2 regions of the Streptomyces sp. BRA346 genome follow, and region 2 is predicted to be linked to the other one. Evidence: riboswitches for the same ligand, from Rfam matches in the RefSeq annotation. Region 2 holds a riboswitch; the other holds the start of a gene.
The links. A riboswitch is a leader RNA that binds a small molecule or an ion and turns the genes downstream of it on or off. The one in region 2 is predicted to bind S-adenosylmethionine.

Region 1 (4,698 bases), on a different contig from region 2:
TCCTCCCAAGACGGGGTGGATTGCTCCGGACCGCGCCTGGCGCCCGCGACGGACGGCCTGCCTGCCGTGCGGTTCCTTGCCCCGCGCGGCATCGGCGAGCCTCACCGACCCGATCCTTCTGTCACTCTCACCTTCAGAGTGCTAACGCAATAATTAGCACTCGCCCCATGAGAGTGCAAGCGCCCGACGGGCGTCAAGAGAGGCGGGCGAGAGCCCCCGCGGACATGCCAGAGGGCCCGCCCCCTCGCGGGATGCGGGCCCTCCGGCTACTTCAGTCAGCTGCGTCGCGTTCGGCGCGTCAGCCTGCGGCCACGCGGACCATGTCCGCCTGCGGGCCCTTCTGGCCCTGCGAGATCTCGAACTCGACCCGCTGGCCTTCCTCGAGGGTGCGGTAACCGTCCATCTGGATCGCACTGTAGTGGACGAACACGTCCGCACCACCGTCGACCGCGATGAAGCCGTACCCCTTCTCCGCGTTGAACCACTTGACGGTGCCCTGAGCCATTCCTAACTCCCCTATTGCTGGCCCTTGCGCAGGACCGCACTCCGCGGACCCGGGTCAGACCTCACCCCCCGAGTCGAGGGGGGTGTGCGCCGGAACGCGTCGACCGCCGCTGAATGTATCCGTCCCAACGCCCTCTGCAACAGGTCAATTGGACGAGAATTCTGGGCACGGCCGATCGGTAAAAAGTGGAGAAGTCCCGTGAAGTCCGGGCAAACCCGACCGGACATAGGGCGCCAACCCGACAAATCGCGCACACACTTTGCGCACAAGTTGACGAGTTCTCATATGCGGTTCCGGCACCGGGCTTGATCAGATAGCCCGCGCCCGATGGAGAAGCGGGGCAACTGTATCGCGATTCCACACACGGAATCGCCCCGTCCGGATCTTCCCGGGCGAGGCGATTTCCAGAGGTGAGCGGGGTGATGGGGCGTCAGCAGCCACCCGCGACCGCGGGGATGATCGACACCCCGGCGCCGTCCGGCGTGGCCGTGGCCAGGCCCTCGGCGAACCGCACGTCGTCGTCGTTGACGTAGACGTTCACGAAGCGGCGCAGCTTGCCGGTGTCGTCCAGGACGCGCGCGGAGATGCCCGCGTGGTTCTTCTCCAGGTCCGCCAGAACCTCGGCGAGGGTCGCGCCCTCGGCGCTGACCTCGGCCTGGCCGCCGGTGTAGGTACGCAGGATGGTCGGGATTCGGACGTTGACGCTCATGCGAGGCCAGCCTCTCGGAACGAGTCAAGGGTGGGGCGGATGATGGCGGAGGGACCCGTGGTGGGGGCCACCGCGTCGAGGGTCTTCAGGCCGTCGCCGGTGTTGAGGACGACGGTCGTCAGGGACGGGTCGAGCAGCCCGTCCTCGATCAGCTTCTTGGTCACGCCGACGGTCACGCCGCCCGCGGTCTCCGCGAAGATCCCCTCGGTGCGGGCGAGCAGCTTGATCGCGTCGACCACCTGCTCGTCGGTGACGTCCTCCACCGCCCCGCCGGTGCGGCGCGCGATGTCGAGGACGTACGGGCCGTCCGCCGGGTTGCCGATGGCCAGCGACTTGGCGATGGTGTTCGGCTTCTGCGGGCGTACCACGTCGTGGCCCGCCTTGAAGGCGGTGGACACCGGGGAGCAGCCCTCGGCCTGGGCGCCGAAGATCTTGTACGGCTTGTCCTCGACCAGACCGAGCGCGATCAGCTCCTTGAGCCCCTTGTCGATCTTGGTGAGCTGGGAGCCGGACGCGATCGGGACGACGATCTGGTCCGGCAGCCGCCAGCCGAGCTGCTCGCAGATCTCGTACGCCAGGGTCTTGGAGCCCTCGCCGTAGTACGGCCGCAGGTTGACGTTGACGAAGCCCCAGCCCTCGCCCGCCGGGTCGCCGATCAGCTCGCTGCAGAAGCGGTTGACGTCGTCGTAGTTGCCCTCGATGCCGACCAGGTCACCGCCGTAGACGGCGGCCATGACGACCTTGCCCGCCTCCAGGTCGTGCGGGATGAAGACGCAGGAGCGGAAGCCCGCGCGGGCCGCCGCGGCGCCCACCGCACCGGCCAGGTTGCCGGTGGAGGAGCAGGACAGGGTGGTGAAGCCGAAGGTGCGGGCCGCCTGGACGGCGATGGCGACGACCCGGTCCTTGAAGGAGTGGGTCGGGTTGCCGGAGTCGTCCTTGACGTGCAGCTCGCCGGTGACGCCCAGCTCACGGGCGAGCCGGTCGGCCTTGACGAGCTGGGTGAAGCCCGGGCTCAGGCTGGGGAGCGCGGCCACGTCGGCGGGGACGGGCAGCAGCGGCGCATAGCGCCAGATGTTGTCGGGACCGGCCTCGATCTGCTTCCGCAGTCCCTCGGGATCGCCGCTCGGCAGCTCGTACGCCACCTCGAGCGGCCCGAAACACGACCCGCACGCGAAGATCGGGCCGAGGTCGAAGCGCTCACCGCACTCGCGGCAGGACAGGGCGACGGCGGGGCCGAAAGCGGCAGCGGAAGTGGTTGAGCTTTCGACGGATTGCACAGCCATGGAGGCGAGGCCCTTTCTCCTCATCTTCCTCGGGACGCATTTCGCCACGAGACGGAATTGGCACCTTCCCGAGCTGGGAGCCTCGCTACAGGACGCGAGACCAGCTGGAGGGTTGCCGGGGCTTCAACGGGCCGTTCCCTCTGCCCCTCTGGATGAGCGGTATGGCCGCCGGGCCGCACCCGGGGCGTTTGTCCGCACCGAGCCCCCGACATACGAAGGTCATGTGCGCTGTTCAAGACTGTAACCGACGGCCCGGATGGTTGAGCTAGCCGTCCGAACCGCGAGATGGATCACAACGATCACGCCGCGCGATCACAGCAGGGAGACGAAACAGGTGCTGGATGAGGTGGAGCGCTGGCTGGAGCACCGCTCCTGGTCGGCCGACGACCGTCCGCTGGACCGCCTGCTGGCCGCGAAGCGCGACACGGCGACGAGCGTCAGCGTGGTGCTGCCCGCGCTGAACGAGGAGGCGACCGTCGGCGAGATCGCCGCCGCGATCCGCCGCGATCTGATGACCGAGGCCGTGCCGCTCGTCGACGAGCTGGTGGTGCTGGACTCCGGCTCCACGGACCGCACCGCCGAGGTCGCGGCGGCGGCCGGGGCGAGGGTGGTGCACCGCGACGCGCTGCTGCCCCGGCTGCCCGCGCTGCCCGGCAAGGGCGAGGTGCTGTGGCGGTCGCTGCTGGCCACCAGCGGCGACATCGTCTGCTTCATCGACGCCGACCTGCGCGAATTCGACGCGCGCTTCGTCTCCGGCATCGTCGGGCCGCTGCTCACCGACCCCGGGGTGCAGCTGGTCAAGGGCATGTACGACCGGCCGCTGCGGGACACCGCGGGCCAGGGCGGACGGGTCACCGAGCTGGTCGCGCGGCCGCTGCTGAACCTGCACTGGCCGCAGCTCGCCGGTTTCGTCCAGCCGCTGGGCGGCGAGTACGCGGCCCGGCGCTCGCTGCTGGAGCGGCTGCCGTTCCCCGTCGGGTACGGGGTCGAGCTGGGCCTGCTGGTCGACGCGCTGCACACGGTCGGGCTCGACGCCCTCGCCCAGGTCGACATCGGCGTGCGCAAACACCGCCACCAGGACGGCAAGGCGCTCGGCCGGATGGCCGCCGCGATCTACCGCACCGCGCAGCTGCGGCTGGCCCGCGGCCATCTGGTGCGGCCGCGGCTGACCCAGTTCGAGCGCGGCGAGAACGGCTTCGAGCCGCGGACGACGGCGGTGGACACGGAGGAGCGGCCGCCGATGATCGAGATCCCGGAGTACGCGGAGCGGCGCGCGGCCTGAGGGCGCCTCTTCCGGGGCAAGAAACCGTACGTACGTTTGCGCGCGGTGCCCGATGGCTAGGCTCGCGACATGGCCGTTGAACGCAGCGCACCGATCCTCGTCGCGTCCAACCGCGGCCCGGTCTCGTACGCGCTGGGCGAGGACGGTTCGCTCTCCCCCAAGCGCGGGGGCGGCGGGCTGGTCTCCGGGCTGAGCGCGATCGGGCCCGACGCGGGCGCGGTCTGGGTGTGCGCCGCGCTCGGCGACGGCGACCGCGAGGCGGCGCGCCGCGCCGGGGCGGGGCACCTGGACGCGGACCACACCGGCGGGCAGCAGGTGCGGATGCTGGACATCGCGCCGGACGTCTTCGCCGCCGCGTACAACGGCGTCGCGAACTCGGTGCTGTGGTTCGTCCACCACCTGCTCTACCAGACCCCGGTCGAGCCGGTCTTCGACGCGGAGTTCCGCGCCCAGTGGGAGGCGTACGAGGCGTACAACGCGGCCTTCGCCGACGCGCTCGCCCAGGAGGCGGCCGACGGCGCGGTCGTGCTGGTGCAGGACTACCACCTGGCGCTGGTCCCCGGGCTGCTCCGGGCCCGCCGCCCAGACCTGCGGATCGGCCACTTCTCGCACACGCCGTGGGCGCCCCCGGACTACTACCGGCTGCTGCCGGACGACGTCGCCGCGGGCGTGCTGCGCGGCATCCTCGGCGGCGACCGCGCCGCCTTCCTCACCGGGCGCTGGGCCGCCGCGTTCGCCGACTGCTGTGCGGCGGTGCTGGGCGCGGAGGTCGTCCGGGGGCCGGACGGCTCCCCGGCCGCCGTCCGCTTCGAGGGCCGCGAGACCCGGCTCGGGGTGCACGGCCTCGGCGCCGATGCCGACTTCCTGCGGGAGCGGTCGCGTGCGGCCGACGTCGACGAGCGGCTGGCGGCGCTGCGCG
Region 2 (4,698 bases):
TCTACGCGTGGGCCCGCTTCGGACGGCCGGATAGAGTGGGCGGCGCAGCCAGGTCCAGCGAGGGAGAAAGCCAGCCGTGATCACTTCGATCGTGCTCATCAAGACCAGCGTGGACCGGATCCCGGAGACCGCCGAGAAGATCGCCGCGATCGAGGGCGTCAGCGAGGTCTACTCGGTCACCGGCGCGCACGATCTGATCGCGATGGTGCGGGTGGCCCGCCACGACGACCTCGCGGACATCATCACGGGCCAGATCAGCAAGCTGCCGGGGGTGGCCTCCACCGAGACCCACATCGCGTTCCGCACCTACTCCCAGCACGACCTGGAAGCCGCGTTCGCCATCGGTCTCGACAGCTAGGTCGTATCGGGCTAGCGCGCGGGCACGCAGCGGCCGTCCTCCGTGCGGTACTCCCACTTCGCGCCGTCCCGGACCAGCTCCTTCACCGCCCGGACGAAGCGCTCCACATGCTCATCCGGGGTGCCCGCGCCGAAGCTGACGCGGATCGCGTTCAGGGAGCGCTCCCCCGGGGCGGCCTCGGGCGCGCCGCACTCCCCCGGGTCGCCGGCCTCGCCACCCAGCAGGGTCCGCACCAGCGGATGCGCGCAGAACAGCCCGTCCCGTACGCCGATCCCGTACTCCGCGGACAGCGCCGCCGCGAAGTGCGAGCTGTTCCAGCCCTCCACGACGAACGACAGCACCCCCACGCGCGGCGCGTCGTCGCCGAACAGCGACAGCAGCCGCACCTCGGGCACCTCCGCCAGCCCCTCCCGTACGGTCGCGATCAGCTGCCGCTCCCGCGCCACCAGGCCGTCGAACCCGGCCTCGGACAGCGCCCTGCACGCCGAGGCGATCGCGTACACCCCGATCACGTTCGGCGAACCGGCCTCGTGCCGCGCCGCGGTGGTGTGCCACTCGACGTCCACCCCGCCGTCGTCCCGCCGCGCGACCTTGCGGCTCGCGCCGCCGCCCGCCAGGTACGGCCGCGCCTCGCGCAGCCAGTCGGCCCGGCCCGCCAGGACGCCCGCCCCGAACGGCGCGTACAGCTTGTGCCCCGAGAACGCCACCCAGTCCACGTCCGCCTCCGCGATGTCCACCGGGTGGTGCGGGGCCAGCTGCGCGGCGTCCAGCACGATACGGGCGCCCCGCGCGTGCGCCGCCGCGGCCAGCTCCCGCACCGGCCACAGCTCGCCCGTCACGTTCGACGCGCCCGTCACGCACACCAGCGCCGGGCCCCCGGCCCGCCCCGCCAGCGCCTTCTCCAGCGTCTCCACGGCCTCCCGCGGCGAGCGCGGCGCGCTCAGGTAGGTCACCCGGGTGTCCTCCCGCTGCTCCCACGGCAGCAGCGAGGCGTGGTGCTCGGTCTCGAACACGAACACCTCCGTGCCGGTGGGCAGCGCGGCGGCCAGCAGGTTGAGCGAGTCGGTGGTCGAGCGGGTGAAGACCACCTGGTCGTCCTCCCGGCACCCCAGAAACGCCGCGACGTCCTTGCGGCTCGTCTCGAAGAGGTCCGTCGACAACTGCGACAGGTACCCCGCGCCGCGGTGGACGCTCCCGTAGTACGGGGCGTACGCGGCGACGTCGTCCCACACCCGCCGCAGGGCGGGCGCGCTGGCCGCGTAGTCGAGGGCTGCGTAGGTCACCTCACCGCCGGTGACCAGGGGCACGGTGACGTCACTGCCGAGGACGGCGAGCGGGGCGGAGGTCTCGACAGCAGAAGGGCACACGGACATGGCGAATTCTCCCGATGGGGTTGCGAGCATGCGGAAACTCGCTCAACGCACGGTGGGCTCCGCGCGGAGCAGGGGGGAAAACGGGGCGCTGCGGCCCTAGCGCATTCGCTGCGTCACGGAGAAACTCCCTCGACCACCAGGACCCCTAGTGCGAGGGGTCCGCGCTTGCCGCACGCCTCGCTGCGGGCGGCCTGGTCATCACCCGGGGCACCCCGCCACGGACGGAGGGTTGCCGGACAGCGGGCCGGGGCCGAAGTCGCTGTCGCTCGTGACCTGGGGGGATTATGCCATGCGGACGCGCGACACCTCAGCGCGCGTCCGCATAGTGGACGCGGGGCGGGGGCTTCCCCCACCCCGCCCCTCCCCGAAACCGGGGGCAAGCCCCCGGGCCCCACCGGGGCTCCGCCCCCGACCCCGCCGGGGCTCCGCCCCCTGCACCCCCGCTCCTCAAACGCCGGAGGGGCTGGGTGGTACGCCCGGAGGGCTGGGGACGGGGCAAGAGCTGAGGAGCGGGCGCGAGGGCTGAGGAGCGGGCGCGAGGTTGGGGAGGTCGACCTGGTTGTGGGCAATCGTTCCGCGGAGGGGGCACCTCCCAGCGGTAGCTGGGGGAGGAACGGGTGGGCACAACCCGGCCACCGGGCCGCACCCGGCAACGAAACCCCAGGCGCCCGTTACGCGTTGCTGGCCCGGACCCACCGTTCCAGGGACTGCCTCGCGGCGCCCGAGTCGATCGAGGCGGCGGCTCGGGTGACGCCCGCCGCGATGCGGGCCGGGAGCGGGGTGTCAGCGGGCTCGCGGTCCCAGTCCAGGGTCGCCAGGGCGGCGGCCGAGTTCAGGAGGACCGCGTCGCGGACCGGGCCCGTCTCGCCCGCCAGCAGGCGGCGGGCCACGTCCGCGTTGTGCGAGGCGTCGGCGCCGCGCAGCGCCTCCACCGGGGCCAGGTCGAAGCCGATGTCGCGCGGGTCGAACGTCTCCCGGCGGACCGTGCCGTCCCGCACCACCCACACCTGGGAGGTCGCGGTGACGGTCAGCTCGTCCAGACCGTCGTCGCCCCGGAAGACCAGCGCCGAGGAGCCCCGCTCGGCCAGCACCCCGGCCATGATCGGCGCCATGCGGGCATCGGCGACGCCCGTCACCTGGCAGCGGACCCGGGCCGGGTTGGTGAGCGGGCCGAGGAAGTTGAACGGGGTGGCGATGCCCAGCTCGCGGCGGGCCGCCGCGACGTGCCGCAGCGACGGGTGGAACTTGACCGCGAAGCACATGGTGATGCCCGCTTCCTCGGCGATCTCGGCCACCCGCGCCGGGCTCAGATCCAGGTTGACGCCGAGCTTCTCCAGGACGTCGGAGGCGCCGCTCGCGGAGGACGAGGCGCGGTTGCCGTGCTTGACGACGCGCGCGCCCGCCCCGGCCGCCACCAGGGCGGACATGGTCGAGATGTTGACGGTCTTGGCACGGTCGCCGCCCGTGCCGACGATGTCGACGGTCGGCCCGGGCACCTCGATCGTCTTGGCGTGCCCGTACATGGCGCGGACGAGGCCGGACAGCTCGGCCACGGTCTCGCCCTTGGCCCGCAGCGCGACCGCGAACCCGGCGATCTGGGCGTCGGTGGCCTCCCCGCGCATGATGCGGTCCATGGCCCAGGCGGTGTCGTCGGCCCCGAGGTCCTGGCCGCCGAGGAGGGAGCTGAGCACATCCGGCCAGGTGCGGGCCGTCGCGGTGCTGTCGCCTCCGGCTGGGGTCACAACGTCCATGGTCCGCTCCTGAGTGGCTATGGCTCGATCAGGCCAAGCCTATCGGCGCGGAAGACGTTCATGACCACGACCGGGGCCCCGGTCCGGACGGTGAGGTCCGGGCCGGGGCCCCGGTCTGTGGCGTCAGATGACGGAAGAGATCAGTGGTGGCCGTGGCCGCTGGTGATCTCCTTGTACTCCTCGGAGGTCGGCTTCGGGATGAAGGCGTCCTTGCCGTAGTACGACTTGGACAGCCTGGCCCGCAGCTTCTGCGACCCCTTGACCTTGCGGCGGACGCCGTTCTCGTCGACCTCGGGGCCGATCTCGTACGCCTTCGGCTGCTCGTGCTGGGTGAGCACGTGCAGCTGCTCCTGCGTGAGCGGCTCGTGCACCTCGATGAACTCACCGTGCGGCAGGCGCTTGATGATGCCGGTCTCGCGACCGTGCAGCACCTTCTCCTTGTCGCGGCGCTGGAGGCCGAGGCAGATCCGCTTGGTGGCGATGAACGCGAGGACCGGGCCGGCGAAGAAGCCGATCCGCACGAACCAGGTGATCGAGTTGATCGACAGGTGGAAGTGGGTGGCCCACAGGTCGTTGCCGCCGCCGATCAGCATCACGAAGTACGCGGTCAGCCAGGCGACACCGAAGGCCGTACGGGTCGGGGCGTTGCGCGGGCGGTCCAGGATGTGGTGCTCGCGCTTGTCGCCGGTGATCCAGCCCTCGATGAAGGGGTAGAGGCCGATCGCGAAGAGGACCAGCGGGAAGAGCACGATCGGGATGAACACGCCCAGGACGAGCGTATGACCCCAGGCGTTGATCTCCCAGGCGGGCATCACACGGACCAGACCCTCGGCGAAGCCCATGTACCAGTCGGGCTGGGCGCCGGTGGAGACCTGGTCGGGCCGGTAGGGGCCGATGGTCCAGACCGGGTTGATGGTCGCGATCGCGGAGATGGCCGCGATGACGCCGAAGACCAGGAAGAAGAAGCCGCCCGCCTTGGCCATGTAGACCGGCAGCAGGGGCATGCCGACGACGTTCTTGTTGGTCTTGCCGGCCCCGGGGTACTGCGTGTGCTTGTGGTAGAAGACCAGGATCAGGTGCGCCACCAGCAGGCCGAGCATGATGCCCGGCAGCAGCAGGACGTGGACCGGGTAGAGCCTCGGGATGAGGTCCATGCCCGGGAACTCGCCGCCGAACACGAACATCGAGATGTAGGTGCCGACGACCGGGATCGACA

Region 1: linked by a shared signal. The riboswitch ahead of thrC (threonine synthase) and the one ahead of LCH29_RS10285 (aminotransferase class V-fold PLP-dependent enzyme) in region 2 are both predicted to bind S-adenosylmethionine.

What each region holds. Positions count from the first base shown of each region.
Region 1 covers NZ_JAIWIH010000030.1:22,162-26,859, forward strand. Annotated here, with positions in the region: gene LCH29_RS30680 (cold-shock protein) at 299-505, opposite strand; gene LCH29_RS30685 (MoaD/ThiS family protein) at 936-1,214, opposite strand; gene thrC (threonine synthase) at 1,211-2,497, opposite strand; SAM riboswitch class I at 2,515-2,656, opposite strand; gene LCH29_RS30695 (glucosyl-3-phosphoglycerate synthase) at 2,832-3,779, shown strand; gene LCH29_RS30700 (alpha,alpha-trehalose-phosphate synthase (UDP-forming)) at 3,849-4,698, shown strand, end outside.
Region 2 covers NZ_JAIWIH010000006.1:115,135-119,832, reverse strand. Annotated here, with positions in the region: gene LCH29_RS10295 (rhomboid family intramembrane serine protease) at 1-80, shown strand, start outside; gene LCH29_RS10290 (Lrp/AsnC family transcriptional regulator) at 77-358, shown strand; gene LCH29_RS10285 (aminotransferase class V-fold PLP-dependent enzyme) at 370-1,731, opposite strand; SAM riboswitch class IV at 1,888-2,005, opposite strand; gene trpD (anthranilate phosphoribosyltransferase) at 2,403-3,482, opposite strand; gene qcrB (cytochrome bc1 complex cytochrome b subunit) at 3,623-4,698, opposite strand, start outside.